Regions from separate parts of the Streptomyces sp. NPDC007346 genome, predicted to be linked through region 1. Evidence: predicted binding sites of a transcription regulator. Region 1 holds the regulator's gene; each other region holds the start of a gene.
The links. The regulator HrcA, encoded in region 1, represses chaperone genes, less so after heat shock. The targets are predictions, from matches to a motif close to TTNGCACTCNGNNNNNCNGAGTGCNAA.

Region 1 (10,269 bases):
GCCGTCGACGGCCGCATCGACAAGATCATCGAGAACCTGCCGGTCGTCCGGCCGACCTACATGGCCGCCGTCCCCCGGATCTTCGAGAAGGTCTACAACGGGGTCGCCTCCAAGGCCCGCGCGGGCGGCGGCGCCAAGTACAAGATCTTCCTGTGGGCGGCCGGGGTCGCCCGCGAGTACGCCAAGGTCTCCCAGGACAACTTCCGCCGCACCGGCAAGTCCTCCGTCCCCTTCGCGCTCGGCGCCAAGCACAAGGTCGCCGACGCGCTCGTCTACTCCAAGATCCGCGAGGCCTTCGGCGGCCGGCTGCGCGCCTGCGTCTCCGGCTCCGCCGCCCTCGCCCCCGACATCGGCTACTTCTTCGCGGGCGCCGGTATCCACGTTCTGGAGGGCTACGGTCTCACCGAGACCAGCGCCGCCTCCTTCGTCAACCCGGGCGAGGCCTACCGCACCGGCACCGTCGGCAAGCCGCTCCCCGGCACCGAGGTGCGCATCGCGGACGACGGCGAGATCCTGCTGCGCGGCCCCGGCGTCATGCAGGGCTACCACAAGCTGCCCGACAAGACCGAAGAGGTCCTGGAGTCGGACGGCTGGTTCCGCACCGGTGACATCGGCGAGCTGTCGGCCGACGGCTATCTCCGCATCACCGACCGCAAGAAGGACCTGATCAAGACGTCGGGCGGCAAGTACATCGCCCCGGCCGAGGTCGAGGGCCAGTTCAAGGCGGTCTGCCCGTTCGTCTCCAACATCCTGGTGCACGGCGCGGACCGTAACTTCTGCACCGCGCTCATCGCGCTCGACGGCCCCACCATCCTGGGCTGGGCCGCCGAGAACGGCCTGGAGGGCAAGGAGTACGCGGACGTGGTCGCCGCCCCGCAGACCGTCGAGCTGATCGACGGGTACGTACAGCGCCTCAACGAGGGGCTCCAGCGCTGGCAGACCATCAAGAAGTTCCGCCTCCTGCCGCGCGACCTGGACGTCGAGCACGGTGAGCTGACCCCGAGCCTCAAGCTGAAGCGGCCGGTCGTCGAGCGGGAGTACCAGGAGCTGATCGACGAGATGTACGCGGGATCGCGCGAGGCGTAGCGCGAGCCGCCGCCCTGGAAGACCCGGCGTACGCGGGCGGGGTTGCCAAACGGGCGGGTTGCCGGACACCCAACTGTCCGGCGACCCCGCCCGCTGCCCGTTCTCCCTGCCCGTTCCCCCTGCGGGTTCCCGCTGCCCGTTCCCCTCGCCTGTTTCCCCGTCCGTTTCCGCTGTCCGATTCCCCTTGTCCGTTTTCCGTTGCGCTTCCCGAAGCCTTGCGTTCGAACCTGCTCGATTTTCTGCCTACTTCGGTAACTCGGTGCTTATGTGCGCGTCCGGTCTGTCACTCTGTCGGAGTCGTCGGACCGTAGGAGCCGCACCGTGGCACCCATCCCCTCGCAGTGGGACACCGTGCAGCGTCCCGGCACCACCCGTGCCGGGTACGCGCACGGCCCGCGCCTGGCCAGTCGCACCAGCCTGCCCGGAATACCTCTCTCCCCGTCCGCGGCCCGCCGGTTCGTGCGGGCGGCGCTCGCGGAGTGGACCGGGCTCGGGGTGCCCGCCGCCGTGGGCTTCAGCGACCGGCTCGCCGACGACGCGGTGACCGTCACCAACGAGCTGGTCACCAACGCCGTCGTGCACGCCGGGACCACCGTCGACCTGGTCCTCAGGCTGGCGGAGGAGAGCGCCGAGGAACCCGCGGCCGCCCTCGTCCTGGAGGTCACCGACCACCACCCGGCCCGCCCGGTGGGCGGCGACGAACCCAGGGCGGCAGGGGAGCCGGCCCGGCCGCCCGCCGAGCCGACGGCCGGCACGGACGGTACGGCCGGCACGGACGCGGAGGCCCCCGGCCCCGCCCCCACCGAGCCCCCCGTCCCCGCCGATCTGCCCGACCCCGCCGAGTACGGCCGGGGCCTCCAGCTCGTCGCCACCCTCGCCGAGTCCTGGGGCATCACCTACCGCACCGGCCTCAAGACCGTCTGGGCCCGCCTCCCCGTCGACGACTGGAGCGGCCCGACCGCCCCGCCCGACCGCGACTCCCTCCGCCGCGGCCTGCGCGCCGCCGAGATCCTCGCCCCCGCCGCCCGGCGCACCGAGCGCGACGACGCGGTCTGGGACAGCCGGGGCGCCCCGGCCTTCCTCGCCGAGGCGTCCGACCTGCTCGCCGGGCAGCTCGACGAGGACCTGGTGGCCGCCATAGCGGGCCAGCTGCTGGTGCCCCGCCTCGCGGACTGGTGTGCGATCTGGCTGGAGCCGGAGGGCGGGGGACCGGCGGCCGAACCCCGCCTGGCCCGGGTCTGGCACAGCGACGAGGACGGTACGGAGCCTCTGCGCACGGCCCTGGAGAGGGAGCCCCTCCGCCTTCCGGCCGACGTCGGCTCCGGGCCCGTATCCGTCCCCGTACCCTGGCCGGCCCCCCGAGCGGAGGAGGGCACCCCGGCCCCGCCCTCGAACCCGGGCGGCCGCGACGGCGCCGCGCTCGCCTTCCGGATCACGGCGGGCGGCCGGGCGCTCGGGACCGTCCTCGTCGGCCGGGAGGGCGTCGCCCAGGTCCCGGAAGCCGTCGCCTCGCTCATCGAGGACTTCGTACGCCGCCTCGGCCTCGCCGTCGGCGCCGCCCGCGCCTACACCCGGCAGGCCACCATCAGCCGCATCCTCCAGCGCGGCCTGCTCCCCAGCAAGGTCGCGGACATCCCCGGCGTCACCAGCGCCCTCGTGTACGAACCGAGCGACGACGGCGTGGTCGGCGGTGACTTCTACGACATCTTCCCCTGCCCCGGCGACCGCTGGTGCTTCGTCCTCGGCGACGTCCAGGGCTCCGGCCCCGAGGCCGCCGTCGTCACCGGCCTCGCCCGCCCCTGGCTCCGCCTGCTCTCCCGCGAGGGCTTCGGCGTCGGGGAGGTGCTGGACCGGCTCAACCGGCTGCTGCTCGACGACGCCATGGAGGCCGCCGAGGCCGCCGCCCTGATGGTCGCCGCCGCCGGGGGACAGGCGCTGCACGACGGCTCGCAGCCGCGGTTCCTCTCCCTGCTGTACGGGGAGGTCGTGCCGCTCCCCGGCGGAGGCGTCCGCTGCACGGTGGCCAGCGCCGGACACCCGCTGCCGCTGCTGCTGCGCCCCGACGGCTCGGTACGCCCGGCGGCCGAGCCGCAGGTGCTGCTCGGGGTCGTGGAGGACGTGGCGTACGAGAGCCAGACCTTCGACCTGGCGCCCGGGGACAGCCTGCTCTGCGTCACGGACGGGGTGACCGAGCGGCGGTCGGGCCCGCTGATGTTCGACGACGGGGACGGGCTGGCCCGGGTGCTGGCCGGGTGCGCCGGGCTGCCCGCCGAGGCGACGGCCGAGCGGATCCGGCGGGCGGTCCACGAGTTCGCCGAGCGGCCCCCGGACGACGATGTGGCGCTGCTGGTGCTGCACGCGGACTGAAGCACGTCGGCGAAAAGCGGCCCAGGTCCGGGGAACGTCCGCGGCGAGCGACAATGGACGGTATGCCTTCCGTACTGCCCGATGGTGAGCCCGTGCCCGACGACGGGGCGCTGCCCCGCCACGCCCTGGAAGGCGCAGCCGACCGCCCGCTCGGCTTCTACCTGCACGTCCCGTACTGCGCCACCCGCTGCGGCTACTGCGACTTCAACACCTACACCGCCACCGAGCTGCGCGGCTCCGGCGGCGCCCTGGCCTCCCGCGACAACTACGCCGCCCACCTGATCGAGGAGGTCCGCCAGGCCCGCAAGGTCCTCGGCGACGACCCCCGCCCCGTCCGTACGGTCTTCGTCGGCGGCGGCACGCCCACGCTGCTGCCCGCAGCGGACCTTGTACGGATGCTGGCAGCGATCCGGGAGGAGTTCGGGCTCGCGGACGACGCGGAGATCACCACCGAGGCGAACCCCGAGTCCGTCGACCCCGCCTACCTCTCCGCCCTGCGCGAGGGCGGTTTCAACCGGGTCTCCTTCGGCATGCAGAGCGCCAAGCAGCACGTCCTGAAGATCCTGGACCGCACCCACACCCCCGGCCGCCCCGAGGCCTGCGTCGCGGAGGCACGCGCTGCGGGCTTCGACCACGTCAACCTGGACCTGATCTACGGCACCCCCGGCGAGTCCGACGACGACTGGCGGGCCACCCTGGACGCGGCCATCGGCGCGGGTCCCGACCACGTCTCCGCGTACGCGCTCATCGTCGAGGAGGGCACCCAGCTCGCCCGCCGCATCCGGCGCGGCGAGATCCCCATGACCGACGACGACGCGCACGCCGACCGCTACCTGATCGCGGACGAGGCCTTCGCCGCCGCCGGCTTCGACTGGTACGAGGTCTCCAACTGGGCCACCACCGAGGCCGGCCGCTGCCTCCACAACGAGCTGTACTGGCGTGGCGCCGACTGGTGGGGCGCGGGCCCCGGCGCCCACAGCCACGTCGGCGGGGTCCGCTGGTGGAACGTGAAGCACCCCGGCGCGTACGCCCAGGCGCTCTCCGAGGGCCGTTCACCGGGAGCGGGCCGGGAGGTCCTGGCCGAGGAGGACCGCCGGGTCGAGCGCATCCTGCTGGAGCTCCGGCTCCGCGACGGCTGCCCGCTCGACCTGCTGAAAACCGACGGCCTCGCCGCCTCCCGCCGGGCCCTGACCGACGGCCTGCTGGAGCCGGAACCGTACGAGGAGGGCCGCGCGGTCCTCACCCTGCGCGGGCGGCTCCTGGCCGACGCGGTGGTGCGGGACCTGGTGGACTGAGGGCTGGGGGGCTGGGGGCTGGAGGCCCGCCCCCTGACGTGGCGGGCCTGCCCCCGTGACGTCACTCGGGAAGGGTCACGAAGTCGATCAGCTCCTCGACCCTCCCCAGGAGCTGCGGTTCCAGATCCTTGTAGCTGCGCACCTTGGACAGGATGTGCTGCCAGGCCGCGCCGGTGTTCTCCGGCCACCCCAGCGCCCGGCACACCCCCGTCTTCCAGTCCTGGCCGCGCGGCACCACCGGCCACGCGTCGATCCCCACCGACGACGGCTTCACGGCCTCCCACACGTCGATGTACGGGTGGCCCACCACCAGCACATGCGGGTCCGAGACCTGCGCGGCGATCCGGGACTCCTTGGAACCGGCCACCAGGTGGTCCACCAGCACCCCGAGCCGGGCGTCGGGCCCCGGGGAGAACTCGCCCACGATGGCCGGGAGGTCGTCGATGCCCTCCAGGTACTCCACCACCACACCCTCGATGCGCAGGTCGTCGCCCCACACCCGCTCGACCAGCTCCGCGTCGTGCCGGCCCTCCACGTAGATCCGCCCGGCCCGCGCCACCCGGGCCCGCGCACCGGGCACCGCCACCGAACCGGAGGCCGTACGGGTGGGACGCACAGGACCGCCCGGCCCAGGACGGACCAGCGTGACCACCTTGCCCTCCAGCAGGAAAGCGCGGGGCTCCATCGGGAAGACCCGGTGCTTGCCGAAGCGGTCCTCCAGGGTCACCGTGGGCCCCTGGGCCGTCTTCTCGCAGCGGATCACCGCCCCGCAGAAGCCGGTGGCGACCTCCTCCACGACCAGGTCGGGTTCGGCGGGGACCTCGGGCACGGGGGCGGACCTCTTCCACGGCGGGGTCAGGTCCGGCTGGTAGCTGCGCATGGGACGACGATAATTCGCTCCGCCCGTACGGGGATTCGCCCCCCGCACACGACACGCGGGCCCGGCGTACGCCCCCGGCTCGCCCCCCCAGCTCATCTCACCGCTTACTTCACCGCTCGCCCCCGGCTCACCCCACCCGAACCGCTCCGCCAGCCCCCGGCTCATCTCACCGCCTACCTCACCGTTCGCCCCCCGGCTCACCCCACCCCGAACCGCTCCGCCAGCGCCCCCCGCTGCGCCCGCACGAACGCCGCGTCCACCACCGCCCCGTGCCCTGGTACGTACACCGAGCCCTCGCCGCCCAGCTCCAGCAGCCGGTCCAGGGCGGCCGGCCAGCGGGAGGTGATCGCGTCCCGGCCCGCCTGCGGCTCACCGGACTCCTCCACCAGGTCCCCGCAGAGCACCACCGCGGGCTCCTCGTCCGTGCCCGGGACCAGCACCGCCAGGTCGTGGCCGCTGTGCCCCGGGCCCACGTCGGCCAGCAGCACCTGACGGCCGCCGCCCAGGTCGAGCGTCCACTCGCCGGTCACCTCGTGGTGCGGCACCACCAGCGTGTCCACCGCCCGGTGTGCCTCCTCCTCCGCGAGGCCGTGGCGCACCGCCGACCCGGTGAGCTCGTCCGCCGAGCGGCGCAGCAGGGCGCTGATGCCCACCGCTCCGTACACCTGGGCCCCGGCGAACGCCGCCGTGCCCAGCACATGATCGAAGTGCGGGTGGCTCAGTGCGATATGCGTCACCCTCCGGCCGAGCAGCGCCTCGGCCTGGCGGCGCAGCTCGACGCCCTCGCGCAGGGTCGAGCCGGTGTCGTACAGCAGCACACCGCCGGCCCCGGCCACCAGCGCGGCCGTGGCGTCCCAGCCCGGCAGGCGCCGCCGCCCGATACCGTGGCCCAACCGCTCCCAGCCGAAGTCTTCCCAAGAGACGTCCATGGGGCGACGCTATCGGCAATGTCCCGCCCGGTTCGGCGGAGGCATGACCGGTCGTTCTGCTCGGTTCGGCGGAGGCATGACCGGTCGTCCCGTACGGCTCGGCGGAGGCATGACCGGTCGCCCTTGCCCCGGCCCCACCCCACCCCCGTACACTGACCGATGGGTAACTGGCACTCGTACGCACCGAGTGCCAGACGAAGATCCGGAGACAGAGACCGGGGAACGACAGCTGGAGGTGTGCGCCATGCTCAGCGAACGCAGACTCGAAGTGCTGCGCGCCATCGTCCAGGACTATGTCGGCACCGAGGAGCCCGTCGGCTCCAAGGCGCTCACGGAGCGGCACCAGCTGGGGGTCTCCCCGGCCACCGTCCGCAACGACATGGCGGTGCTGGAGGACGAGGGCTTCATCGCGCAGCCGCACACGAGCGCGGGGCGCATCCCCACCGACAAGGGGTACCGCCTCTTCGTCGACAAGCTCGCCGGCGTCAAGCCGCTCTCCTCGCCCGAGCGCCGGGCCATCCAGAACTTCCTCGACGGCGCGGTCGACCTCGACGACGTGGTCGGCCGGACCGTACGGCTGCTCGCGCAGCTGACCCGGCAGGTCGCGGTCGTGCAGTACCCCTCGCTGACCCGCTCGACGGTGCGGCACGTGGAGCTGCTCTCGCTCGCCCCCGCCCGGCTGATGCTGGTCCTGATCACGGACACCGGCCGGGTCGAACAGCGTATGATCGACTGCCCCGCGCCCTTCGGCGAGGCATCCCTCGCGGATCTGCGTGCCCGGCTCAACAGCCGGGTCGTCGGACGCCGCTTCTCGGATGTCCCGCGGCTGGTGCGGGAGCTGCCGGAATCCTTCGACAGCGAGGACCGGGGAACGGTTTCCACGGTTCTTTCCACCCTCCTCGAAACCCTGGTCGAGGAGACGGAGGAGCGGCTGATGATCGGCGGCACCTCCAACCTCACCCGCTTCGGGCACGACTTCCCTGTGATGATCCGGCCGGTGCTGGAAGCACTGGAGGAGCAGGTCGTCCTGCTGAAGCTGCTCGGTGAGGCAACGGATTCAGCCATGACCGTGCGGATCGGGCACGAGAACGCCCACGAGGGCCTCACGTCCACGTCCGTCGTCGCGGTCGGCTACGGTTCGGGCGACGAGGCAGTCGCCAAACTCGGCGTGGTCGGACCGACCCGCATGGACTACCCCGGAACGATGGGAGCGGTACGCGCAGTGGCACGTTACGTCGGACAGATCCTGGCGGAGTCGTAAGTGGCCACGGACTACTACGCCGTACTCGGCGTGCGCCGCGACGCATCTCAGGACGAGATCAAGAAGGCATTCCGTCGGCTCGCCCGCGAGCTGCACCCGGATGTCAACCCGGATCCGAAGACCCAGGAGCGGTTCAAGGAGATCAACGCCGCCTACGAGGTGCTCTCGGACCCGCAGAAGAAGCAGGTCTACGACCTCGGCGGCGACCCGCTCTCCGGCAACGGCGGGGGCGGCGGCGCGGGCGGTTTCGGAGCCGGTGGCTTCGGCAACTTCTCCGACATCATGGACGCGTTCTTCGGCAACGCCGCGCAGCGCGGGCCCCGCTCGCGCACCCGGCGCGGCCAGGACGCCATGATCCGGCTGGAGATCGACCTCTCCGAGGCGGCCTTCGGCACCACCAAGGACATTCAGGTCGACACGGCGGTCGTCTGCAACACCTGCAGCGGCGAGGGCGCGGCCCCCGGCACCTCCGCCCAGACCTGTGACATGTGCCGCGGCCGCGGTGAGGTCTCGCAGGTCACCCGGTCCTTCCTGGGCCAGGTCATGACCTCGCGGCCCTGCCCGCAGTGCCAGGGCTTCGGTACGGTCGTGCCGACGCCGTGCCCGGAGTGCGCCGGCGACGGCCGTATCCGTTCGCGCCGCACGCTCACCGTCAAGATCCCCGCGGGCGTCGACAACGGCACGCGCATCCAGCTCGCCGGTGAGGGCGAGGTCGGCCCCGGCGGCGGCCCGCCCGGCGACCTGTACGTCGAGATCCACGAGGTGCCGCACACCGTCTTCCAGCGGCGCGGCGACGACCTGCACTGCACGGTCACCATCCCGATGACCGCGGCCGCCCTCGGCACCAAGTGTCCGCTGGAGACCCTGGACGGCGTCGAGGAGATCGACATCCGCCCCGGCACCCAGTCCGGCCAGTCCGTCCCCCTGCACGGGCGGGGCATCACCCACCTGCGCGGCGGTGGCCGGGGCGACCTCATCGTGCACGTCGAGGTGATCACCCCCTCCAAGCTCGACGCGGAACAGGAGCGGCTGCTGCGGGAGCTCTCCAAGCTGCGCGGCGAGGAGCGGCCTCTGGGCCAGTTTCAGCCAGGTCAGCAGGGGCTCTTCTCCCGGCTGAAGGACGCCTTCAACGGCCGCTGAAGCGTTTTCCGCCTTTCACCGCACCGCCCACCGGTTCTCCGCCGGTGGGCGGTGCGGCGTTCGGCGGGAGATCCGGTCATACCGCACGCTGGCTGATTCGGCCCTGTGCGACGGACGTGGCACGATGCGGTCATGTCCTCGTTGACCGATCTCTGCCGGTATCCGATCGTGCAGGCCCCCATGGCGGGCGGCGCTTCCGGACCTCAGCTCGCCGCGGCCGTCGCCGAGGCGGGCGGGCTCGGATTCCTGGCCGCCGGGTACAAGACGGCGGACGGCATGTACAACGAGATCAAACAGCTGCGCCGGCTCACCGGCGGCCCGTTCGGCGTCAACCTCTTCATGCCGCAGCCCGCGCTCGCCGACCCCAGCGCCGTCGAGGTCTACCGCCACCAGCTGGCCGGTGAGGCCGCCTGGTACGAGACCCCGCTCGGCGACCCCGACGGCAGCGGCGACGACGGGTACGAGGCGAAGGTCGCCATCCTGCTGGAGGACCCCGTCCCGGTGGTCTCCTTCACCTTCGGCTGCCCCGCCCGCGACACGCTCGACGCCTTCGCCAAGGCGGGGACGTACACCATCGTGACGGTCACCTCCCCCGAGGAGGCCCAGGCCGCCCAGTGGGCGGGCGCCGACGCCGTCTGCGTCCAGGGCGTCGAGGCGGGCGGCCACCAGTCCACCCACCGCGACGACCCGCAGGCCGACCACACCGGCACCGGGCTGCTCACCCTCGTCACCCAGGTCCGCGAGACCGTGCAGATCCCGATCGTCGCGGCGGGCGGCCTGATGCGCGGCTCGCAGATCGCCGCCGTCCTCGCGGCCGGAGCGGACGCCGCCCAGCTCGGCACCGCCTTCCTGATCTGCCCCGAGTCCGGCGCCCACCTCCTCCACAAGCAGGCCCTGACCAACCCGCTCTTCGTCCGCACCGAGCTGACCCGCGCCTTCTCCGGGCGCCCCGCGCGCGGCCTGGTCAACCGGTTCATCCGCGAACACGGCCCGTACGCCCCCGCCGCCTACCCCCAGGTTCACTACGTGACCACCGGGCTGCGCCAGGCCGCCGCCAAGGCCGGGGACGCCCAGGGCATGGCCCTGTGGGCGGGGCAGGGCCACCGGATGGCCCGCGAACTGCCCGCCGGTGAGCTGATCGAGCTGCTCGCCGCCGAACTGGAGGCCGCCAGGGCGGCCCTGAGCATGAGGAGCCCCCGGTGACCGCACCGGTCTTCGTCGTCGAACGGATGCCCACCGGGCCGGAGTTCGTGCTGGACGGGCCCGAGGGGCGGCACGCCGTGTCGGTCAGGCGGCTGGAGCCCGGCGAGG
Region 2 (10,269 bases), on a different contig from region 1:
TGGCAGTCCGGAGCGGGTGCTCGGGGCGATAGCGGCCGAGGCGACGAGGGCCGAGGGCGCGGAGTAGGCAGGCAGGCGGGCGCGTCGGGGCCGGTTGCGCGGTTAGGTTGGTTGTATGACCGCTTCCGACGCCGAGCCCGCGCCTTCCGCCCGGGGGCTGTCCGACCGTGACCGTGCTCTGCTCGCGCTGGAGCGGAGGCCGTGGGCGGGGCCCGGGGCGAAGGAGCGGGCGATCCGGGAGGAGCTGGGGATGTCCCCGGTCCGCTACTTCCAGCTCCTCAACGCGCTGATCGAGGACGAGCGGGCGCTGCGGGAGGATCCGGTCACGGTGAACCGCTTGCGCCGGCTGCGAGCGGAGAGGCGTGAGCGGCGCTGACGGCCCGTGTCGGGGGCCGGGCCCGCCCCCGTGCCCGCCCGCACCCCGCTAGGCTCGACCCCATGGGCAGCCACTCCGTACAGCCGCCGATCCCGACCCCGACCACCCCGGCCGGCCGCGAGGGCCTGGACGCCATCCTCGCCCGCCCCGGCCGCGCGGTCATCGCCCTCGACTTCGACGGCACGCTCGCCGACATCGTCCCCGACCCCGAGCAGGCCCGCGCCCACCCCGGCGCCGTCCCCGCACTCGCCGCGCTCGCCCCGAAGGTCGCCTCGGTCGCCGTGATCACCGGCCGCCCCGCAGGCGTGGCGGTCCGCTACGGCGGCTTCGCCGGCGTCCCCGGCCTCGACCACCTCGTGGTCCTCGGCCACTACGGCGCCGAGCGCTGGGACGCTGCGACCGGCGCCGTGAACACCCCCGCCCCGCACCCCGGCGTCGCCACGGCGAGGGCCGAACTCCCCGGCGTACTGCACGAGTTCGCCGCCTGGCACGGCACCTGGATCGAGGAGAAGGGGCAGGCCGTCGCCGTCCACACCCGCCGCGCCGACGACCCGCGGGCGGCCTTCGAGACCCTGCGCGGCCCCCTCGGCGAGCTGGCCGCCCGCCACGGCCTGGTCCTCGAACCGGGCCGCCAGGTCCTGGAGTTGCGCCCACCGGGCATGGACAAGGGCGTCGCGCTCGCGGAGTACGTACGCGAGGTCGGCGCCGAGTCCGTCCTGTACGCGGGCGACGACCTCGGAGACCTCGCCGCCTTCGCCACGGTGGAGAAGCTGCGCGGCGGCCAGGACGGCATCCCGGGGCTGCTGGTGTGCAGCGGCAGCGCGGAGGTGCCCGAACTGGCCGAGCGCGCCGACCTGTCGGTGCCCGGCCCGGCCGCGGTGGTGGACTTCCTGGCGGCCCTGGCGGAGCGGCTCTGAGAGGCGGGCCCCGGGGGGCGCCCGGCCGCCCCCCGGCCCCTCACTCCTGCCGCAGCGCCTCCAGCTGGTCCAGGAACCACTGCTGCGGCGGCAGCGCCGTGGCCGCCTCGGCCAGTCGCTTCGTACGGCCGGTCCGCTCCTCGGCGCTCATCGACAGGGCCTCGTGCAGCGCCTCGGCCGTGCCCACCACGTCGTACGGGTTCACCACGATCGCGTCCTCGCCCAGCTCCTCGTACGCCCCCGCCTCCCGCGACAGCACCAGGGCGCAGCCGTGGTCGGAGACGACGGGGACCTCCTTGGCGACCAGGTTCATGCCGTCGCGGATCGGGTTGACCAGCGCCACGTCCGCCAGCCGGTACGCGGCGAGCGAGCGGGCGAAGTCGTCCTTCACGTGGAGGACCACGGGTGTCCAACCGTCCGTGCCGTAAGCCCCGTTGATCTCGGTGGCCAGGCTCTGCACCGCCGCCGTGTAGTCCCGGTAGACCGAGAGGTCCTGGCGGGAGGGGTAGGCGAAGGCCACGTGGACCACGCGTTCGCGCCACTCGGGGTGGGTCTCCAGCAGGGCCCGGTAGGCGTGCAGGCCGCGCACGATGTTCTTGGACAGCTCGGTGCGGTCCACCCGGACGATGGTCTTCCGGCCCTCGCCCACCTGCTCCCGCAGCGCCTCCATGCGCTCGTCCACGTCCGCCTCGTGCGACCGCTGCCGCAGGAAGTCCGCGTCGGCCCCGAGCCCGTGCACCCCGATCCTGGTGCGGCCCGTCCCGCCGAGGATCTCCGTACAGCAGCCGATGAACGCGTCCGCCCACCGCCGGGTCAGGAACGCGGCCCGGTCCGCGCCGAGGATGCCGTGCAGCAGCTGCTCGCCGATGTCGTCGGGGAGCAGCCGGAAGTAGTCCACCGGGGCCCACGGGGTGTGCGAGAAGTGGCCGATCCGCAGATCCGGGCGCAGCTCGCGCAGCATGCCGGGGACCAGGGCCAGGTGGTAGTCCTGCACCAGGACCGCCGCCCCCTGGCCCGCCTCCTCGGCGAGCGCCTGGGCGAAGGCCCGGTTGTACGTCTCGTACGAGGCCCACTGGCGCCGGAACTCCGCGTCGAAGACCGGCTCGACGGGGGTCTGGTAGAGCAGGTGGTGGACGAACCAGAGCACGGAGTTGGCGATGCCGTTGTACGCGTCGGCGTGGACCTGGGCGTCGATGTCGAGCATCCGTACGCCCGGCTCACCGACCCCGCGCCGCACCGCCTCGCGGTCGCCGTCGCCGAGGGCCGCGCAGACCCACAGCTTGTCGTCGACGGCGCTGAGCCCGGAGACGAGCCCGCCGCCGCCGCGCTTGGCGTCGAGCGTGCCGTCCTCGCCGAGCGTGTACGTGATCGGGCCGCGGTTGGAGGCGACGAGGACCTGGGCAGTCGAGGGGGTTGCGTGCTCGGAGACCATGTAGCGGAACCTAGCCCGTTCGGGAAGCCCCCAAACGCGCGGGCCGCCCGGGAGGCCCCCTCACGCCGCGTGGCGCTCCGCGTACTCCTCGATCTCCCGCATCGGCGGCCGCTCCTCCGTGTCCACCGCGTGGGTGCGCGCCACGAACCCCTCATCGCCCCGCTCGAACTGCGTCAGCGCGGGCCGCACCAGATGGCCCCGGGAGAGCCGCAGCTGCGCCGTGCGGTAGATCGCCGCCGCCATCCGGCCCAGCGCCTGCCCGTCCTGGTGGCGGTGGCGCCGCACCCCGACGTCGACCTGGCCCAGCGCGTCCAGCCCCACGGTGTGCAGCGCGTCCACCAGGAGCCCCAACTCCACTCCGTAACCGACCGGGAAGGGCAGCCGCTCCAGCAGGGACCGCCGCACCGCGTACTCGCCGCCCAGCGGCTGCACGAAGCCGGCCAGCTGCGGCCAGTGCAGATTGAGCAGGGGGCGTGCCACCAGCTCGGTGACGCGACCACCCTGACCTGCGGTGTCACCCAGCGGACGGTCGTACATCGCCTTGACGAACTGGACGGTGGGGTCGGTGATCAGCGGCCCGACCGTCCCCGAGACGAAGTCGGCGGAGAAGTCCTTGAGGTCGGCGTCGACGAAGCAGACGATCTCACCGCTGGTCACCAGGAGCGACCGCCAGAGCACCTCGCCCTTGCCGGGCAGGGCCGGGACGCGGGGCAGGATCGCGTCCCGGTGGACCACCCGGGCTCCCGCCGCACGGGCGACGGCGGCGGTGGCGTCGGTGGAACCGGAGTCGATCACGACCAGTTCGTCGACCAGCCGGACCTTCTCCATCAGCTCCCGCCGGATCGTCGCCACGATCGCGCCGACCGTGGCCTCCTCGTTCAGCGCGGGCAGCACCACACTCACCGAGGTGCGGTGCGGGTCGGCGTTCCGGGCGTCGGTGAGCCGGTCCAGCGGGCGGTCGGCGGACGACCAGGAACGCCTGGTCAGCCAGCGTTCCACCTCTTCGAGCACGGTCGGGACTCCTCGTATGTGATCCATCTCGCGGTGCGGACGACTATCTCAACAGTCCAGTCCTTCGGTTACAGTCTTGAACAACGCGGATGACCGTCGCATGTCGGGGTCCGTCCGCACACAAACGCCTGGATCGAAGATCCAGTGCCACAGAGCTCATCCAGAGGGACTGAGGGAACGGCCCGTTGAAGTCCCGGCAACCCTCCTACCGACCGCGAGGTCACGGTGGGGAAGGTGCCAATTCCGTCTTGTGGCGAAACGCGTCACAAGGAAGATGAGGAGAAAGGGCCTCCGCCATCATGGCTGTTCAGACTGTTGCAGGTAACACCGCTTCTTCTTCCGCCCCGGCCGTCGACCTCGGTCCCGCCGCGGCGCTCTCCTGCCGCGAGTGCGGCGAGCGTTTCGAGCTCGGCCCCCTCTTCGCCTGTGCGTCCTGTTTCGGGCCGCTGGAAGTGGCGTACGACCTGCCCACCGGCTCCCCCGAGGAGCTGAGGAAGCGCATCGAGGCCGGCCCGAACAACATCTGGCGCTACGCCCCGCTGCTGCCGGTCCCCGCCGACGTCGCGGAGAAGCCCAACATCAACCCCGGCTTCACCAAGCTGGTCAAGGCCGACAACCTCGCCCGTGAGCTGGGCGTCACCGGCGGTCTGTACGTCAAGGACGACTCCGGCAACCCGACGCACTCCTTCAAGGACCGGGTCGTCGCCATCGCCGTCGAGGCCGCCCGCGCCTTCGGGTTCACCACCCTCTCCTGCTCCTCCACGGGCAACCTGGCCGGTGCCGTCGGCGCCGCCGCCGCCCGCGCCGGACTGCGCTCGTGCGTCTTCATCCCGCACGACCTGGAGCAGGGCAAGGTCGTCATGGCCGCGGTGTACGGGGGCGAGCTGGTCGGCATCGAGGGCAACTACGACGACGTCAACCGCTTCTGCTCCGAGCTCATCGGCGACCCGCTCGGCGAGGGCTGGGGCTTCGTCAACGTCAACCTGCGCCCGTACTACGGCGAGGGCTCCAAGACCCTGGCGTACGAGATCTGCGAGCAGCTCGGCTGGCGGCTCCCCGACCAGATCGTCATCCCGATCGCGTCCGGCTCCCAGCTGACGAAGATCGACAAGGGGTTCCAGGAGCTGATCAAGCTCGGCCTCGTCGAGGACAGGCCGTACAAGATCTTCGGCGCCCAGGCCGAGGGCTGCTCCCCGGTCTCCGCCGCCTTCAAGGCCGGCCACGACGTCGTACGGCCCCAGAAGCCGGACACCATCGCCAAGTCGCTGGCCATCGGCAACCCGGCGGACGGCCCGTACGTCCTGGACATCGCCCGCCGCACCGGCGGCGCGGTGGAGGACGTGAACGACGAGCAGGTCGTAGACGCGATCAAGCTGCTGGCGCGTACCGAGGGCATCTTCGGCGAGACGGCGGGCGGCGTGACGCTCGGCGTGACGAAGAAGCTCGTCGAGGCCGGCGTCATCGACCCGACGCTCACCACCGTCGTCCTGAACACCGGTGACGGGCTCAAGACGCTCGACGCGGTCTCCGCGACCTCGCAGGCGACGGCCACCATCAAGCCGAGCCTGGACGCGTTCCGCGCCGCGGGCCTCGCCTCCGCCTGACCCACCGAGTCCGAGTCCGAGACCGCGTCCGAGACCGCCGTCCGCGTCCGAGACCGCGTCCGAAGCAAGAAGGGCACCCACCATGAGCGTCAAGGTCCGCATCCCCACCATCCTCCGCACGTACACGGGCGGCCAGGCCGAGGTCACGGCGGAGGGCGCGAAGCTCTCCGAGGTCATCGCGTCCCTGGAGAAGGACCACCCGGGCATCGCCGCACGCGTCCTGGACGACCAGGGCAAGCTGCGCCGCTTCGTGAACGTGTACGTCAACGACGACGACGTGCGCTTCGAGAGCGGCCTGGACACGGTCACCCCGGACGGCGCCGGCATCTCGATCATCCCGGCCGTGGCCGGCGGTTGCTGAACCCCCTGGGGCCGCCGCGCCCCCACCGCGCCTTCGCCTGACCCCGGTTGCCCCCTCCGCGACACAAAGCGGAGGGGGCAATTCTGCATGGTTGAGCACGGTACAGTTGGGGAAGCCCCCTTCGCTGCGCATGCCGCCCGCATATGAGAATGCGCCCGGCTCCGATAAGAAGCAGCCAAAGTGCGTGAACCCCTTGAGGCATAAGTGGCCTTTGCCTGGCCCGACTTGCCCGTAATCTCAGCAATCCCGCATATTCGGGCGTTCGCCTGTGCCCGGAATTCTCGTCCGATTGACCTGTTGCAGAGGGCAGTTGGGCGGATACATTCGGCCGCGGTCGACGCGCTGCGGCGCCGCGCACCTCTCCTGACGGAGGGTGAGTTACGACCCGGGGCCGCGAAGTGCGGTCCCGTGCAAGGGCCAGTTATAGGGGAGTTAGGCATGGCTCAGGGCACCGTCAAGTGGTTCAACGCGGAGAAGGGGTACGGCTTCATCGCGGTCGACGGTGGTGCGGATGTTTTCGTCCACTACAGCGCGATCCAGATGGACGGGTACCGCACCCTCGAAGAGGGTCAGCGAGTTGAATTCGAGATCTCGCAGGGCCAGAAGGGGCCCCAGGCCGACATGGTCAAGCTCGCCGTCGGCTGAGCTCGGCGCAGGCCGTCCGACGTCACTACTCACGCACGCAGGGCCCGACCCCGGAGTTCGCCACCAGGGGATCGGGCCCTACGTGCGTCCTGGCTCCGCCCTGCGGACGCGGTGCTGCTGGGTCCGTCCTGCGGGCGCGGTCCTGGCTCAGTCCTGCGGACGCCGTTCCGGCTCCCTCCTGCGGACGCTCTGGTTCCGCCCTGTTCTGCTCCGGTTTCGCATGGCGTGCCTTGGTCGAAGGCGCTTGCACTCTCGGGGGTCGAGTGCTAATCATTGGCATTAGCACTCTCCAGGTGAGAGTGACAGAAACTTGGACCGGGCCGGTGAGGCCCGCAGGCGCGGCGGGGCAAGGAACCGCCACGCACGCAGGCCGTCCGTCGCGGGCGCCTCTCGGTCCGGAGAATCCACCCCTGTCCGGGAGGACCACTTCACATGGCCAAGATCATCGCGTTCGACGAGGAGGCACGGCGCGGTCTCGAGCGCGGGATGAACCAGCTCGCCGACGCCGTCAAGGTCACCCTCGGCCCCAAGGGCCGTAACGTCGTCCTCGAGAAGAAGTGGGGCGCGCCCACGATCACCAACGATGGTGTTTCCATCGCCAAGGAGATCGAGCTCGAGGACCCGTACGAGAAGATCGGTGCGGAGCTGGTCAAGGAGGTCGCCAAGAAGACGGACGACGTCGCCGGCGACGGTACGACCACCGCCACCGTTCTGGCTCAGGCTCTCGTCCGCGAGGGTCTGCGCAACGTCGCCGCAGGCGCCAACCCGATGGCTCTCAAGCGGGGCATCGAGAAGGCCGTCGAGGCCGTCTCCGCCGCTCTGCTGGAGCAGGCCAAGGACGTGGAGACCAAGGAGCAGATCGCTTCGACCGCCTCCATCTCCGCCGCCGACACCGAGATCGGCGCCAAGATCGCCGAGGCGATGGACAAGGTCGGCAAGGAAGGCGTCATCACCGTCGAGGAGTCCCAGACCTTCGGTCTGGAGCTCGAGCTCACCGAGGGTATGCGCTTCGACAAGGGCTACATCTCGGCCTACTTCGCCACCGACATGGAGCGTATGGAGGCGTCGCTCGACGACCCGTACATCCTGATCGTCAACTCGAAGATCGCCAGCGTCAAGGACCTGATCCCGCTGCTGGAGAAGGTCATGCAGTCGGGCAAGCCGCTGCTGATCATCGCCGAGGACGTCGAGGGCGAGGCGCTCTCCACCCTGGTCGTCAACAAGATCAAGGGCACGTTCAAGTCCGTCGCCGTGAAGGCCCCGGGCTTCGGTGACCGCCGCAAGGCCATGCTCGCGGACATCGCCATCCTCACCGGTGGCACCGTGATCTCCGAGGAGGTCGGTCTCAAGCTGGAGAACGCCGGCCTGGACCTGCTCGGCCGCGCCCGCAAGGTCGTCATCACCAAGGACGAGACCACGATCGTCGACGGTGCCGGGGACAGCGAGCAGGTGCAGGGTCGCGTCAAGCAGATCCGTGCCGAGATCGAGAACTCCGACTCGGACTACGACCGCGAGAAGCTCCAGGAGCGCCTGGCGAAGCTGGCCGGCGGTGTGGCCGTCATCAAGGCCGGCGCCGCCACCGAGGTGGAGCTCAAGGAGCGCAAGCACCGCATCGAGGACGCGGTGCGCAACGCCAAGGCCGCCGTCGAGGAGGGCATCGTCGCCGGTGGTGGCGTGGCTCTGCTCCAGGCCTCGGCCGTCTTCGACAAGCTCGACCTCACGGGCGACGAGGCGACCGGCGCCAACGCCGTGAAGCTCGCGCTGGAGGCCCCGCTCAAGCAGATCGCCGTCAACGGTGGTCTCGAGGGTGGCGTCATCGTCGAGAAGGTCCGCAACCTGCCGATCGGTCACGGCCTCAACGCCGCGACCGGCGAGTACGTGGACATGATCGCCGAGGGCATCATCGACCCGGCGAAGGTCACGCGCTCCGCTCTGCAGAACGCCGCCTCCATCGCCGCGCTCTTCCTCACCACCGAGGCCGTCATCGCCGACAAGCCCGAGAAGGCCGGCGCGGCCGCTCCGGGCGGCATGCCGGGCGGTGACATGGACTTCTGATCCGCCACGGAGCCCCGGGTCCGCCCGGGGCGCCCTCCGGCTGATCGAAGTTCCGCGTACGTCCCGGTCGGGGCGGTACGCACCAGTACGTCCCGCAGGGGCGGCACCTCCTTCACGGGAGGTGCCGCCCCTGTGGCGTGTCCAGGGCGGCGGCGGGTGCTCCTGGGACAATGCGGGAACGGTTGTTACGCGCGCGGGGGACGCGGGCGGCACGTGAACGGGGGCGGTACGGCCATGACGGCTACGCAGGCGGGGAACAGCGGTCCGGAACGCGGTCGGTCGGACAAGGAGCGGTCGGACAGGGGACGGTGGGCCAGGAGGCGCTCGGACAGGAAGCGGCTAAGCAGCGGACGGTCGGACGGAGCGCTGTGTACCAGACGTATCAAGGGCGCCGGGCTCGTCCTCGCGGGCGCGGCCCTGTTCGCGGCGGGGCTGTTCATCGTGACGGTCGGTACGAGCCTCTCCGGCCTCCTCGGCATGCGGGTGGAGACCTTCGGCCGGATCGACTGCCACGACACGCGGACGAAGAAGGGGCAGACCGTCTGGCACTGCTTCGGTGAGAGCCCCGCCCAGCAGCGCGCCAACGAGGCGGAGCGCGAGCGGGTCGCCGCGGGGGCGCTGCGCGTCCATGTGGACGGCATGCCCGAACCGGCCCGGACCGGGCGTACGCGCATCCTCTTCGCGGACCACGACGGCAGGAACGACCCCGCGACGATCACCGCGACCCAGGTGTCCGACGGCGGCCGGTGGTACGCGCACTCGTCGTCGGTCGTCGGCTATGGCTTGATCCCGCTACTGCTGGGCACCGGAACGGCGGCCTGGGGCGGTTTCGTCATGCGACAAAGGTCACCGTCCCCGGCGAACGCGGGCGGCGGTCAGGGCGGTACGGCGCGCTCGACGGCGCTCCCGTTGCGGGCCACTGACCAGTACAGCCCCGGATCGGCGGGGAGACAGGGCCGGCGGTGACCCTCCGGGGCCCGGACTTGCACGGTGCTCAAACTGTCTGCTGGTCGTTAAACTGCCGTTCGGTAAAAGGACGGCTTCGAGCTATCCTTCGGCGTGCTGAAGCGCGCCGGCCAGGCGAGTGGGCGGCGGGTGGGAAGCGGTGGACGCTCCTGACCGGGCAGAGGGATCGCACTCGGGTCACGACCGGTTCCCCCCTTGCTTCCCGACGGTAGAGAGGAAAGAATGTGACTGTTCGTTCATTCGCACGCAGAATGGGCCCGCGAGTCCAGCGGAAGGCCGCTGAACAGTCATGGCGGATGCGTTCGGCGCGCAACCGGCGCAGGGCCGTCAGCGGCCAGCCCGATGTGCGCAGGGTCGTCGTGAACGGCCAGGAACTGTACGGGCGTGTGGTGCCGGGATTCTCGGCGACCGACGCGGCCGCGGAGAATCTGGCGATAGCCACCCGGGCCCTTGAGCGTGCGGGCATCTCCTATTTCCTCGTACCCGGCATCTCCAAGATTCGTCACACCATCGGTGTCAACGAAGCGGACCGTGGGCGTTTCCACGATGCGATGGAGGAGGAATACGCCGGTAAGGCGGTCTTCATCGGGCAGCCGACGGTGGGGCGCGTTCTGAAGCGCCCCGCTCTGTATATCGACGGCAGTCTGCCGTCGGCCCTCCGGGCGGCCTCGGTGCTGCGGGTGGGCGAGATCCACCTCGGGCCTTCGGGGCAGGTGCTCGGTGGTCCCGAGATCGGGTGTGACGTCGAGTTCTGGCAGAACGGGGCCGACCTCCTCGCCGGGGAGGACGGGGACCGGGAGCTGGCCAAGGTGCAGCCGCAGGCCTCGGCGGACGTCTTCAGCCAGGCGCTGGTCGCACCCCGACGCAACCGCATCGCCGATGTGCTTCCCAACTCCGAGCAG
Region 3 (10,269 bases), on a different contig from region 1:
AAATACCCAACCCCACCCCGCCTGATCCCGGTGGTCAGCTGCGGGAGGGGCCGGTCACCCACATGGGTGAGATTCACCAACTGGGCTGGATTTCGGACGGGTTGCCAGGCATATGCTCACGCTGACCAGCACCCCAGACATGAGACGGCCCCCGCCGGGACGGCAATCCCGAACGAGGGCCTGACCACCAAGGAAGAAAAGGCTTCCCCATGGCTACCCAGCACAATAACGCCCTCACCCGCGCCCTGACGGAGCTTCCCGGGCCGCTCCCCTCCTTCGGCGTCATCCACGTCGCCATCCCGCACACCAGCCGGTTCACGGTCGTCGGCAACCACCTCGCCCAGCACGCCGAGTTGTCGCTCACCGCGATCGGGATCGGCGTGCACATCCAGTCGCTGCCCGCCGGTTCCCGGGTCGGCATCAAGGCGCTCACGGCCCGCTTCGCCGAGGGCGAGACGGTGATCGCCTCCGCCCTGCGCGAGCTGGAGGCCCACGGCTACCTGCGCCGGACGCGTACGAGGCTGGCGAACGGCAAGATCGTCACCCGCACGGTGTTCTGCAACCAGCCGTCGGCGCTGCTGCTGGGCGGGGCGGTGGTGGCGCCGCAGCTGGTGGCGCCTGCGCCGGTGGTGGTGCCGCCGGTGGTGGTGCCGCAGGTGGTGGCGCCTGCGGTGCCAGAACCCGCGCCCGCGCCCGTACCGGCCCCCGCACCCATCCCCGTACCGGAAGAAGCGCACCCCCCCGGCCCCCGCCCCGGTCCACGTACCGCCGCGCACCGGGCCCAAGCCGCCGCCCCGGCCGCTCCCCCAGCCCCGCGAGCTGACCCCGGAGCTGCACCGGACCGCCGCCGCGCTCCTCGCCGACCTGCGGCGGCACGCGCCCGAGCTGGTGCTCTCCGAGAACGACGTCGAGCGCCTGACCCCCGCCATGGCTGCCTGGCTGGAGCGCGACGCGCGGCCGGACACCATCCGCCACGCCCTGACGACGGACCTCCCGCAGCCCCTCAGGTACCCGGCGAAGCTCATCAAGCACCGGCTCACCGCGCTCCTGCCACCGCCGCTCCCCGGCACCTCGGAGCTGGTCCCGGCCCGCCGTACCCTCGTCATCCCCCTCCGGAACTGCGACCGCTGCGACCACGCGTTCCGCTCCACCTCGGCCGACTACTGCCGTGGCTGCCGGGGCGAGCTGGCGGAGGCGGCCTAGCATGAAGGGGACGACCCTTTTACGGCGAGGACGTCACGATCGCCGAGTGGACGATCTCGACGGACGGCCTCCCGCGTTACGCCTGACGCCCCGCCCCCGCGTCACGTCACGGTCCCCTTCGGTTCGAGGGCGGCGAAGTCCTCGTGCAGGGCGTCGAGATGGCGGCCCGTCGGTTCGCCCGCCGCGTTCAGCTCCGCCAGCCGCCAGCTCGGCAGCTGGTCCTCGATCTCGGCGGGCAGTGAGCCGTCCGCCGGGTCGGCCAGGGCGTACAGCACCCCGAACGCGGTCTCCCGGGCCACCTCGCGGGCCAGCTCGCCGAGGTCCTCGGGGGTGAGCCCGGCCGCGAGGGCGCGGTCGACGGCCCCGGCGGCCACGCCGTCGGTGCGGTACGCGGCCACCCACCGGGGCGCCTCCGCCGCCCAGGCGTCGACGTCCTGCCACACCGTCCGCAGGAAGCGGTAGCGGGCGAGCTGCGGGAGCCCCTCCTCGGCCTCGGATTCGGCCCAGTCCGGGGCTTCGCCGTCCGCCCCGAGGGCGCGGAAGAGGGTGGTGAGCCTGTCGAGTTCGGTCATCCCGGTCATGGGGAGGGAGGGTACCGGCCGTGGTCCGGACGGATGGGCCTGGCCGGACCGATGAGTTTCGGCGGGGTGCGCGGTCAGTACATCCGTAAGAGTTGATGCCCCACGGGCCGTCCCCGCCAAGGGCCGCTCCCGCCAAGGGCGCCCGCCCCCGGGCCGCCCGCCACGGGATACCCGTACGAGATAACAGGAGCCACTGATGCGCACCCTGATCAGCACCGCCTTCGTCTCCCTCGACGGCGTCGTGGAGGCCCCCGGCGGTGAGCCCGGTTACCGGAACTCGGGGTGGACCTTCAAGGACGTGGAGTTCCTTCCGGAGGCCTACGAGATCAAGGGCCGGGAACAGGAGGAGGCCGCCGCCCTGATGCTGGGCCGGACCAGCTACGAGGCGTTCAGTCCGGTGTGGCCGGGGATGGAGGAGTTCGCCGGGTACAAGGTGATGCCCAAGTACGTCGTCTCCACCACGCTCGGGGAGAGCGACCTGGTCTCCGACTGGGGCGACACCACGATCCTGCGCTCGCTCGACGAGGTCGCCGCCCTGAAGGAGACCGAGGGCGGACCGGTCATCGTCCACGGCAGCGCCACCCTGAACCGCGGCCTGTCGGACGCCGGCCTGATCGACCGCTACCACCTGCTCGTCTTCCCGCTCCTGCTCGGTGCGGGCAAGCGGCTGTTCAGCACGGCGGACAAGGACGCCCGGAAGCTGAGGCTGGTCGAGCACGAGGCCTACGCGAACGGCATCCAGAAGAACGTGTTCGACGTCGTGCGCTGATACGCCGCAGACGGCCCGGACGCACCGAGGCCCGGTGCCCCCGCGACGGGGGTACCGGGCCTCAGGCGTACCAAGAGGTACCGCGCGTTCTCCTAGTGGGAGTGGCCGTGGCCGCCGTGACCGGCGTCGGCCTCTTCCTCGGCCGGCTTCTCGACGACCAGGGTCTCGGTCGTGAGCAGCAGCGACGCGATGGACGCGGCGTTCTCCAGGGCGGAGCGGGTGACCTTGACCGGGTCGATGACGCCGGCCTTGACCAGGTCGCCGTACTCGCCAGTGGCGGCGTTGAAGCCCTGGCCCTTGTCGAGCTCGGCGACCTTGGAGGTGATGACGTAACCCTCCAGGCCGGCGTTCTCGGCGATCCAGCGCAGCGGCTCGACGGCGGCGCGGCGGACGACCGCGACACCGGTGGCCTCGTCGCCGGTCTTGCCGAGGTTGCCCTCCAGGACCTTCACGGCGTGGACGAGGGAGGAGCCACCGCCGGAGACGATGCCCTCCTCGACCGCGGCGCGGGTCGCGGAGATCGCGTCCTCGAGACGGTGCTTCTTCTCCTTGAGCTCCACCTCGGTGGCGGCACCGACGCGGATGACGCACACGCCGCCGGCCAGCTTCGCGAGGCGCTCCTGGAGCTTCTCGCGGTCCCAGTCGGAGTCCGTGGACTCGATCTCAGCCTTGATCTGGTTGACGCGGCCCTTGACGTCGTCGGAGTTGCCGCCGCCGTCGACGATGGTCGTGTCGTCCTTGGAGACGGTGACGCGGCGGGCGGTGCCGAGCACGTCCAGACCGGCCTGGTCGAGCTTGAGGCCGACCTCTTCGGCGATGACGGTCGCACCCGTGAGGGTGGCGATGTCGCCGAGCATGGCCTTGCGGCGGTCACCGAAGCCCGGGGCCTTCACCGCGACGGCGTTGAAGGTGCCACGGATCTTGTTGACGACGAGGGTGGAGAGCGCCTCGCCCTCGACGTCCTCGGCGATGATCAGGAGCGGCTTGGAGCCACCGGCCTGGATGACCTTCTCCAGGAGCGGGAGCAGCTCCTGGATGGAGCCGATCTTGCCCTGGTGGATCAGGATGTACGGGTCGTCGAGGACGGCCTCCATACGCTCCTGGTCGGTCACCATGTACGGGGACAGGTAGCCCTTGTCGAAGGCCATGCCCTCGGTGAACTCCAGGTCCAGACCGAAGGTGTTGGACTCCTCGACGGTGATGACACCGTCCTTGCCGACCTTGTCCATCGCGTCCGCGATGAGCTCGCCGACCTGGGTGTCCTGCGCGGAGAGCGCGGCCACGGCGGCGATGTCGGACTTGTCGTCGATCGGGCGGGCCGTGGAGAGAAGCTCCTCGGACACGGCCTTGACGGCGGCGTCGATGCCCTTCTTCAGGGCGGCCGGGGAGGCACCCGCGGCGACGTTGCGCAGACCCTCGCGGACGAGCGCCTGGGCCAGGACGGTCGCGGTGGTGGTGCCGTCACCCGCTACGTCGTTGGTCTTGGTCGCCACCTCCTTGACGAGCTGGGCACCGAGGTTCTCGTACGGGTCGTCGAGCTCGACCTCGCGCGCGATGGTGACGCCGTCGTTGGTGATGGTGGGCGCGCCGAACTTCTTGTCGATGACGACGTTGCGGCCCTTGGGGCCGATCGTCACCTTGACCGTGTCGGCAAGCTTGTTGACGCCGCGCTCAAGGGCGCGACGGGCGTCCTCGTCGAACTTCAGAATCTTCGCCATGGGCTGTACTTCCCTCTCGAACGAACTGCGCCCCTCGCCACCCGGCTAGTTATTTCGCAGGGGGCCAGGGGCGCAGAACACAAGCAAACGTGGGTGAATTACTTCTCGACGATCGCGAGGACGTCGCGGGCCGAGAGGACGAGGTACTCCTCGCCGCTGTACTTCACCTCGGTGCCGCCGTACTTGCTGTACAGGACGACGTCGCCGGTCTTGACGTCGAGCGGAAGACGCTCGCCGTTCTCGAAGCGGCCCGGACCCACGGCGAGGACGACGCCCTCCTGGGGCTTCTCCTTCGCGGTGTCCGGAATGACCAGGCCGGAAGCCGTGGTCTGCTCGGCGTCGAGCGGCTGGACCACAATGCGGTCCTCGAGCGGCTTGATCGCAACCTTGGAGCTGGTGGTCGACACGATCCGGTCTCCCCCTTCGGAGATCTCACGGGGTTTAGCAGTCAGTGGGCGGCGACCAGACCGATCCGTCGTCGCGGGTGCCGGACCTGCCCTGTCGCACAGTGTGGTGCTGGCACTCTCCAGGGGGGAGTGCCAGACCTGAGACTATGACCGCGATTAGCACTCGGTCAAGCGGAGTGCCAATTCACCACCCTCGCGCCGCCTCGATCGGGGCCGTACGCGTCGGGAGCCGTACGCATGGAGGCCGCATGCATCGGGCCGTACGCGTCGAGCCGGCCACGCCGGGCCGTACGCGCCGGGCCGTACGGGAGGAAGGCGGTGCGGGTCAGACGTAGTCCTCCAGCTTCGCCACCGCGTACCCCTTGTCCGTGATGGTCTTCATGACCAGGCGGATCATGTCGGGCATCGTGCCCTTCCAGTCGCCCTTGCCCCGGAAGTGGGTGAGGACGATGTCGCCGGGGTGCAGATCGCGGTCCCACTCCCGCCACTCCATGTGGTCGGCGAAGGCCTCGGCCGCCCACAGGGGAACGGCGGTGATGCCGCAGGACTTGGCGACGACGAGGGTGTCCCGGTTGTAGTTGCCGTAGGGCGGGCGGAAGAGGGTGGGCCGCTTCCCGTAGGTCTTGAGGATCTTCTCCTGCTGGCCGCAGATCTCCCGCTTCTGCTCGGCGTAGGAGAGGCCGGGCAGATAGCGGTGGTTGAGCGTGTGGTTGCTGATGACCACCCCGCGCTTCTGCATCTGCTTGAAGTACCCGTAGTTGTCATTGGTGACGTAGTCACTCAGGAAGGCGCTGTAGGGGATGTCCAGTTCGGTCATCATCCGCAGCAGCTCGGGGTCCTTCTCCGCCCCGTCGTCCATGGTGAGGAAGACGATCTTCTCCTTGGTGGGGACGGTGGTGAAGACGGGCGGCAGCCCCTGGTCGTCCCGGACCTCGAACCCCTTGCGCGTGGTGATGCTCGGCTTCACCTCGGGCGGTTCGGGGGCGGCGAGCGGGGTCTTGGCCAGCCCCCACTTCTTCGCGGCGACGGCCCGTGCGGCCTGTTTGCGCCTCAGCTCCTCGGCGTACGTGTCCAGGGCGCGGGCGGGCCCGGCCTGCTGGGCGGCCTCACCCTGCTGCCCGGCGGCGGGCTTCGCCGCTCCGTCCGGGGCCCCCGTGCCGCCGCCGCCCACCTCCGCCGCGCAGGCGGAGGTGACGGTGGCGGCCAGGAGGGCCGCCAGCACGACAGTGGCCGGCCGGTGCCGCTTCATGGGTGATTTTCCTTTTTGTCGTACTAGTTGCATGGCGCCGCATCCTGCCAGCCGTCCACCCGCCTCCCGCCCCGACACCGCGAGCGGCCCGCACCCGTCCCCCGGCCGGCCCATAGGAATCCGCGTCGGCGCACAGGGGCCCGCGTCGCTCTATAGGTCCTGCGTCGCTCTATAGGGCCCGCGTCGGCGTATAGGGGCCGCGTCGCTCTAGAGAGCCCGCGTCGCCCCGTAAGGCCTGCGTCGACCCGTAAGGCCCCCCGTCCACGCACCGGCCACAATGGACCAGGTGAACGCAACGACCCCCGCCACTCCGGCCGACGACCCCGCCCGTGCCGCCTTCGCCGCCCTGCGCACCCCCGAGGGCGAGCGCCTGCTGGCCGAGCTGCGCGACCACGACCCCGCCCAGGAGCTGGCCACCGCGACCCGGTTGCGCCGCACGCACCCGGCGGAGCTGGTGTCGGCCGCCCTGGGCCAGGCCCGGCTGCGGCAGCGGGCGGTGGCGAAGTTCGGGGCCGAGGACGCGTACCGGATGTACTTCACGCCCAACGGTGTCGAGCAGGCCACCCGGACCTCGGTAGCCACCCACCGCGCCGCCCGGTTCGCCGGGCTCGGCGTGCGGAGCGTGGCGGACCTGTGCTGCGGCATCGGCGGCGACGCCGTCGCGCTCGCCCGCGCCGGGATCTCCGTCCTCGCCGTGGACCGCGACCCGCTCACCGCCGAGGTGGCCCGCGCCAACGCCGAGGCGCTCGGCCTGGGCGCGCTGATCGAGGTGCGGTGCGCCGATGTGACGGAGATCGACACCTCCGCGTACGACGCGGTCTTCGTGGACCCGGCCCGGCGCGGCGGACGCGGCAGGATCTTCGATCCGGAGGCCTACTCACCGCCGCTGTCCTGGGCGACGGCCGCCGCGCTGAAGGCTCCTCGCGCGGCGCTGAAGATCGCGCCCGGCATCCCGCACGAGGCGATCGGCCCGGAGGCGGAGGCCGAGTGGATCTCGGACGGGGGTGACGTCAAGGAGGCGGTGCTCTGGTACGGGGAAGGCTTCGCGCCCGGTTCGTTCCGGGCCACCCTGCTGCCGTCCGGGGCGACCCTCACCGCCCCGGCCCCGCTGCCCGCCCCGCCGGTCGGCCCGGTCGGGCGCTATCTGTACGAGCCGGACGGCGCGGTGATCCGGGCGCACCTGGTCGCCGACATCGTGGAGCGGTGCGGCGGGCGGCTGGTGGACGAGACGATCGCGTACGTCACGAGCGATGTGCCCTACTCCTCCCCGTACGTCTCCGGGTACGAGATCACCGACCGGCTGCCGTTCGGCGTGAAGAAGCTGAAGGCGCTGCTGCGGGAGCGTCAGGTGGGCGTGCTGACCGTCAAGAAGCGCGGTTCGGCGGTCGAACCCGAGGAGCTGCGCCGCCGGATGAAGCTCGCCGGCCCGAACGCGGCCACGGTGTTCCTGACCCGGGTGGCCGGGGCCCCGACGATGCTGATCGGCCACCCGCTGGGCTGAGCCGGGCCGAGTCGGGCCAGGCTGAACCGGGCCCGAGCCGGGCCAGGCCGACCAGCCCTCGGCCGGCCTGATCCAGCCCTCCGCCGGCCCGGCCTGAACGAGGCTCGGCCGGTCAGCGCCGTCCGTTCGAAAGTCCCTGGTCGAAGGGCGAGGGGAAAGGCGGTCGTCCGGTGCAACCGGCAGCTCCCTGCCGCATGTCTCCTCTTCCGGATACAGTACGGCTCGTTTCGGGACAACAGGCGCCGTCGGGGGAAGCAGCACGATGACCAGTCAGCAGCAGGGCAACGACGGGGTTTTCCAGCCGTTGGAGGAGAGCGACCCGCGGACGGTGGCCGGTTACCGGCTGACCGCGAAGCTCGGCTCCGGCGGGATGGGCAAGGTCTACCTCTCGTACACCCCCGGCGGGCGGCCCGTCGCCATCAAGGTGATCCGGCCCGACTTCAGCGAGGACGCCGAGTTCCGCCGCCGCTTCCAGCAGGAGGTCCAGGCCGCCCAGCGGGTCCAGGGCCTGTACACCGCGCCCGTCATCGACAGTGACACGGAGAGCGCGCAGCAGTGGCTGGCCACCGCCTACGTGCCGGGCCCGTCGCTCGCCACGGCGGTCGGCGAGCACGGGCCGCTGCCGGTCCCCGCGATCCTGCTGCTCATCGCGGGCATGGCCGAGGCGCTCCACGTCATCCACGGGGCGGGCATCGTCCACCGCGACCTCAAGCCGTCCAACGTGCTGCTGGCGGCCGACGGGCCGAGGGTGATCGACTTCGGCATCGCGCGGGCCGCCGACGCGACCTCGCTCACCGGCAGCGGGGTCACCGTCGGGACCCCGGCGTTCATGGCGCCGGAGCAGGCGGCGGGCAGGTCCGTGACGGCGGCGACCGACATCTTCGCGCTCGGGCAGGTCGCCGCCTTCGCCGCGACCGGCGCGCCCGCCTTCGGCGAGGGGACCTCGCACGGGGTGCTGTACCGGGTCGTGCACGAGGAGCCGGATCTGACGGGGGTCCCCGAGGAGCTGCGGGAGCTGGTCACCCGCTGCCTGGCCAAGTCCCCCGAGGACCGCCCCTCGGTGGCCGAGGTCATCGACCTGTGCCGCAACGCCAACAGCGAGACCCAGCTGCGCCGCCCGGAGGACTGGCTGCCGGGCGCGGTGGCCGCCGACATCACCGTACGGGTGGCCGCGCCCGCCCCCGACCGCACCCCGCCGCCTCCGAGCACCCCGCCGACCCCGCCCACGGCCCCGCTCACCGTGCCCGCGACGCCCCCGCCGACCGCCCCGGTGACGGCCCCGGTGACGGTGGCCCAGCAGCCTCCGACCGTGCCCGCGCCGACCGCTCCCGCCCCGTCCACGCCCGCCGCCCCGCCCGGGGCCCACCAGCAGCCGGGCGTGACGGCGAACCCGGCGCCGGGCGCGTACGGGTACCCGACGCAGCCGCAGGGCGCGTACGGCTACCCCTCGCACGCGGGCCCCGCGCAGCAGCCCGGCCCGTACGGCTACCCGCAGACCGGCTCGCCCTCCGGGGGCTACGCCGGCGGCTACCCGCCGGCGTACCCGTCCGCCGGCCAGCAGCCGCAGCAGCCCCAAGCGCCCCAGCCGCCCGCGCCGGAGAAGCCGAAGAAGAAGCGCACCGGCCTGTTCGTCACGATCGCCGTCGTCGCGGCCCTCGCCGCCGGGGCCGGCGGCGGGTACGCGGTGTACGGCCCCAAGGGCGACACGGACGGCGGGAAGGACCAGAAGCAGGAGCAGAACCAGGCGGGCGGCGACACCGCCAAGCCCCAGCAGAAGGAGCCCGCCGCGAGCACCCCCTCGGCCGGCACCGACGTGACGGACGACGACGATGACACGGGAGACGACGAGGGAAGCGGCGCCGCACCGCTGCCGGACCCCGAGCCCGTCGCGTACAAGTCCATCGACCTGACCGCCGGCTACCACCTGTCGCTCGCCGACAGCACGGACAGCCCGCGCAACGGCAGCAGCGGCGACTTCGCGTACAGCTCCATCAGCAGTGTGGTGCGGACGAACGGGTCGATGGTGCTGCTGAACCCGGGGCAGCAGGGCGACCTCCAGACCTGCCGGTCCGAGACCCGGTTCTCCACGAAGCTGGCGCTGGACCGGCTGGTGCGGGGCACGCAGATCTGCGTCCGTACGGACAACGGGCACCTGGGCCTCGTCGTCGTACGGGCCCTGCCCGCGGCGAACGCGGCGGCCAACTACATGACGCTGGACGTGACCGTGTGGCGCAACGCCATCGCGGTCGACGAGTCGTAGGAGCCGCGGGCGGCGCGGGGGCCGGTAGCGGCGCCCCCGCGCCCGTACTCACCGGCCCGGGGCCTCCTCCTCACGCTCCTTCGCGACGCGCTCGACGGCCACCGGGCCGGCCCCCCGCTCCCCGGGCAGCAGGACGTACGCCGCCAGCGCGGCGGCCGCCAGGAGCCCGGCCGCGACCCAGAACGCGGCCGCGTACCCCGAGGAGAGAGCCGTGCGCCCGGTGGCGCCGCCGGTGACCTGGGCGGCGACGGTGACCAGGATGGCGAGGCCGAGCGAACCCCCCACCTGGCGGGAGCTGTTGAGCAGCCCGGACGCCATGCCCGTCTCGCCGGGCACCACGTCGGTGGTGGCCGCCGTGCCGAGCGGGACGAAGCAGAGGCCGATACCGAGGGAGCAGAGCAGCGACGGGCCGAGGATCGAGGTGAGGAAGGAGCCGTCGACCGTGGCGGTCGCCGCGAACCACGCCATCCCGAGCGCCGCCAGCGTGCCGCCCACGGTCATCAGCCGCCGGATGCCCAGCGCCGCGACCGCGCGGGTGGCCAGGACGGAGCCCGCGACGATGCCCACGCAGAACGGCAGGA

Region 2: groL (chaperonin GroEL) is a predicted target of HrcA. The motif match lies at 6,590-6,616, and genes of this name have one in related genera.
Region 3: groES (co-chaperone GroES) is a predicted target of HrcA. The motif match lies at 4,835-4,861, and genes of this name have one in related genera.

The regions. Positions count from the first base shown of each region.
Region 1 is NZ_JBEYKR010000055.1:17,341-27,609, reverse strand. It holds gene AB0917_RS16855 (long-chain fatty acid--CoA ligase) at 1-1,086, shown strand, start outside; gene AB0917_RS16850 (ATP-binding SpoIIE family protein phosphatase) at 1,408-3,453, shown strand; gene hemW (radical SAM family heme chaperone HemW) at 3,507-4,748, shown strand; gene AB0917_RS16840 (DUF3097 domain-containing protein) at 4,810-5,628, opposite strand; gene AB0917_RS16835 (MBL fold metallo-hydrolase) at 5,826-6,557, opposite strand; gene hrcA (heat-inducible transcriptional repressor HrcA) at 6,802-7,818, shown strand; gene dnaJ (molecular chaperone DnaJ) at 7,819-8,958, shown strand; gene AB0917_RS16820 (nitronate monooxygenase) at 9,091-10,161, shown strand; gene AB0917_RS16815 (16S rRNA (uracil(1498)-N(3))-methyltransferase) at 10,158-10,269, shown strand, end outside.
Region 2 is NZ_JBEYKR010000052.1:3,861-14,129, reverse strand. It holds gene AB0917_RS16130 (extracellular solute-binding protein) at 1-67, shown strand, start outside; gene AB0917_RS16125 (DUF3263 domain-containing protein) at 116-376, shown strand; gene otsB (trehalose-phosphatase) at 439-1,293, shown strand; gene AB0917_RS16115 (trehalose-6-phosphate synthase) at 1,334-2,725, opposite strand; gene AB0917_RS16110 (glucosyl-3-phosphoglycerate synthase) at 2,786-3,736, opposite strand; SAM riboswitch class I at 3,890-4,017, shown strand; gene thrC (threonine synthase) at 4,036-5,340, shown strand; gene AB0917_RS16100 (MoaD/ThiS family protein) at 5,423-5,701, shown strand; gene AB0917_RS16095 (cold-shock protein) at 6,140-6,346, shown strand; gene groL (chaperonin GroEL) at 6,779-8,401, shown strand; gene AB0917_RS16085 (hypothetical protein) at 8,636-9,367, shown strand; gene AB0917_RS16080 (stealth family protein) at 9,664-10,269, shown strand, end outside.
Region 3 is NZ_JBEYKR010000017.1:41,868-52,136, reverse strand. It holds partial or broken gene AB0917_RS08105 (hypothetical protein) at 210-1,203, shown strand; gene AB0917_RS08100 (hypothetical protein) at 1,305-1,775, opposite strand; gene AB0917_RS08095 (dihydrofolate reductase family protein) at 1,981-2,553, shown strand; gene groL (chaperonin GroEL) at 2,646-4,271, opposite strand; gene groES (co-chaperone GroES) at 4,370-4,678, opposite strand; gene AB0917_RS08080 (polysaccharide deacetylase family protein) at 5,004-5,927, opposite strand; gene AB0917_RS08075 (methyltransferase domain-containing protein) at 6,205-7,428, shown strand; gene AB0917_RS08070 (serine/threonine-protein kinase) at 7,691-9,688, shown strand; gene AB0917_RS08065 (MFS transporter) at 9,737-10,269, opposite strand, start outside.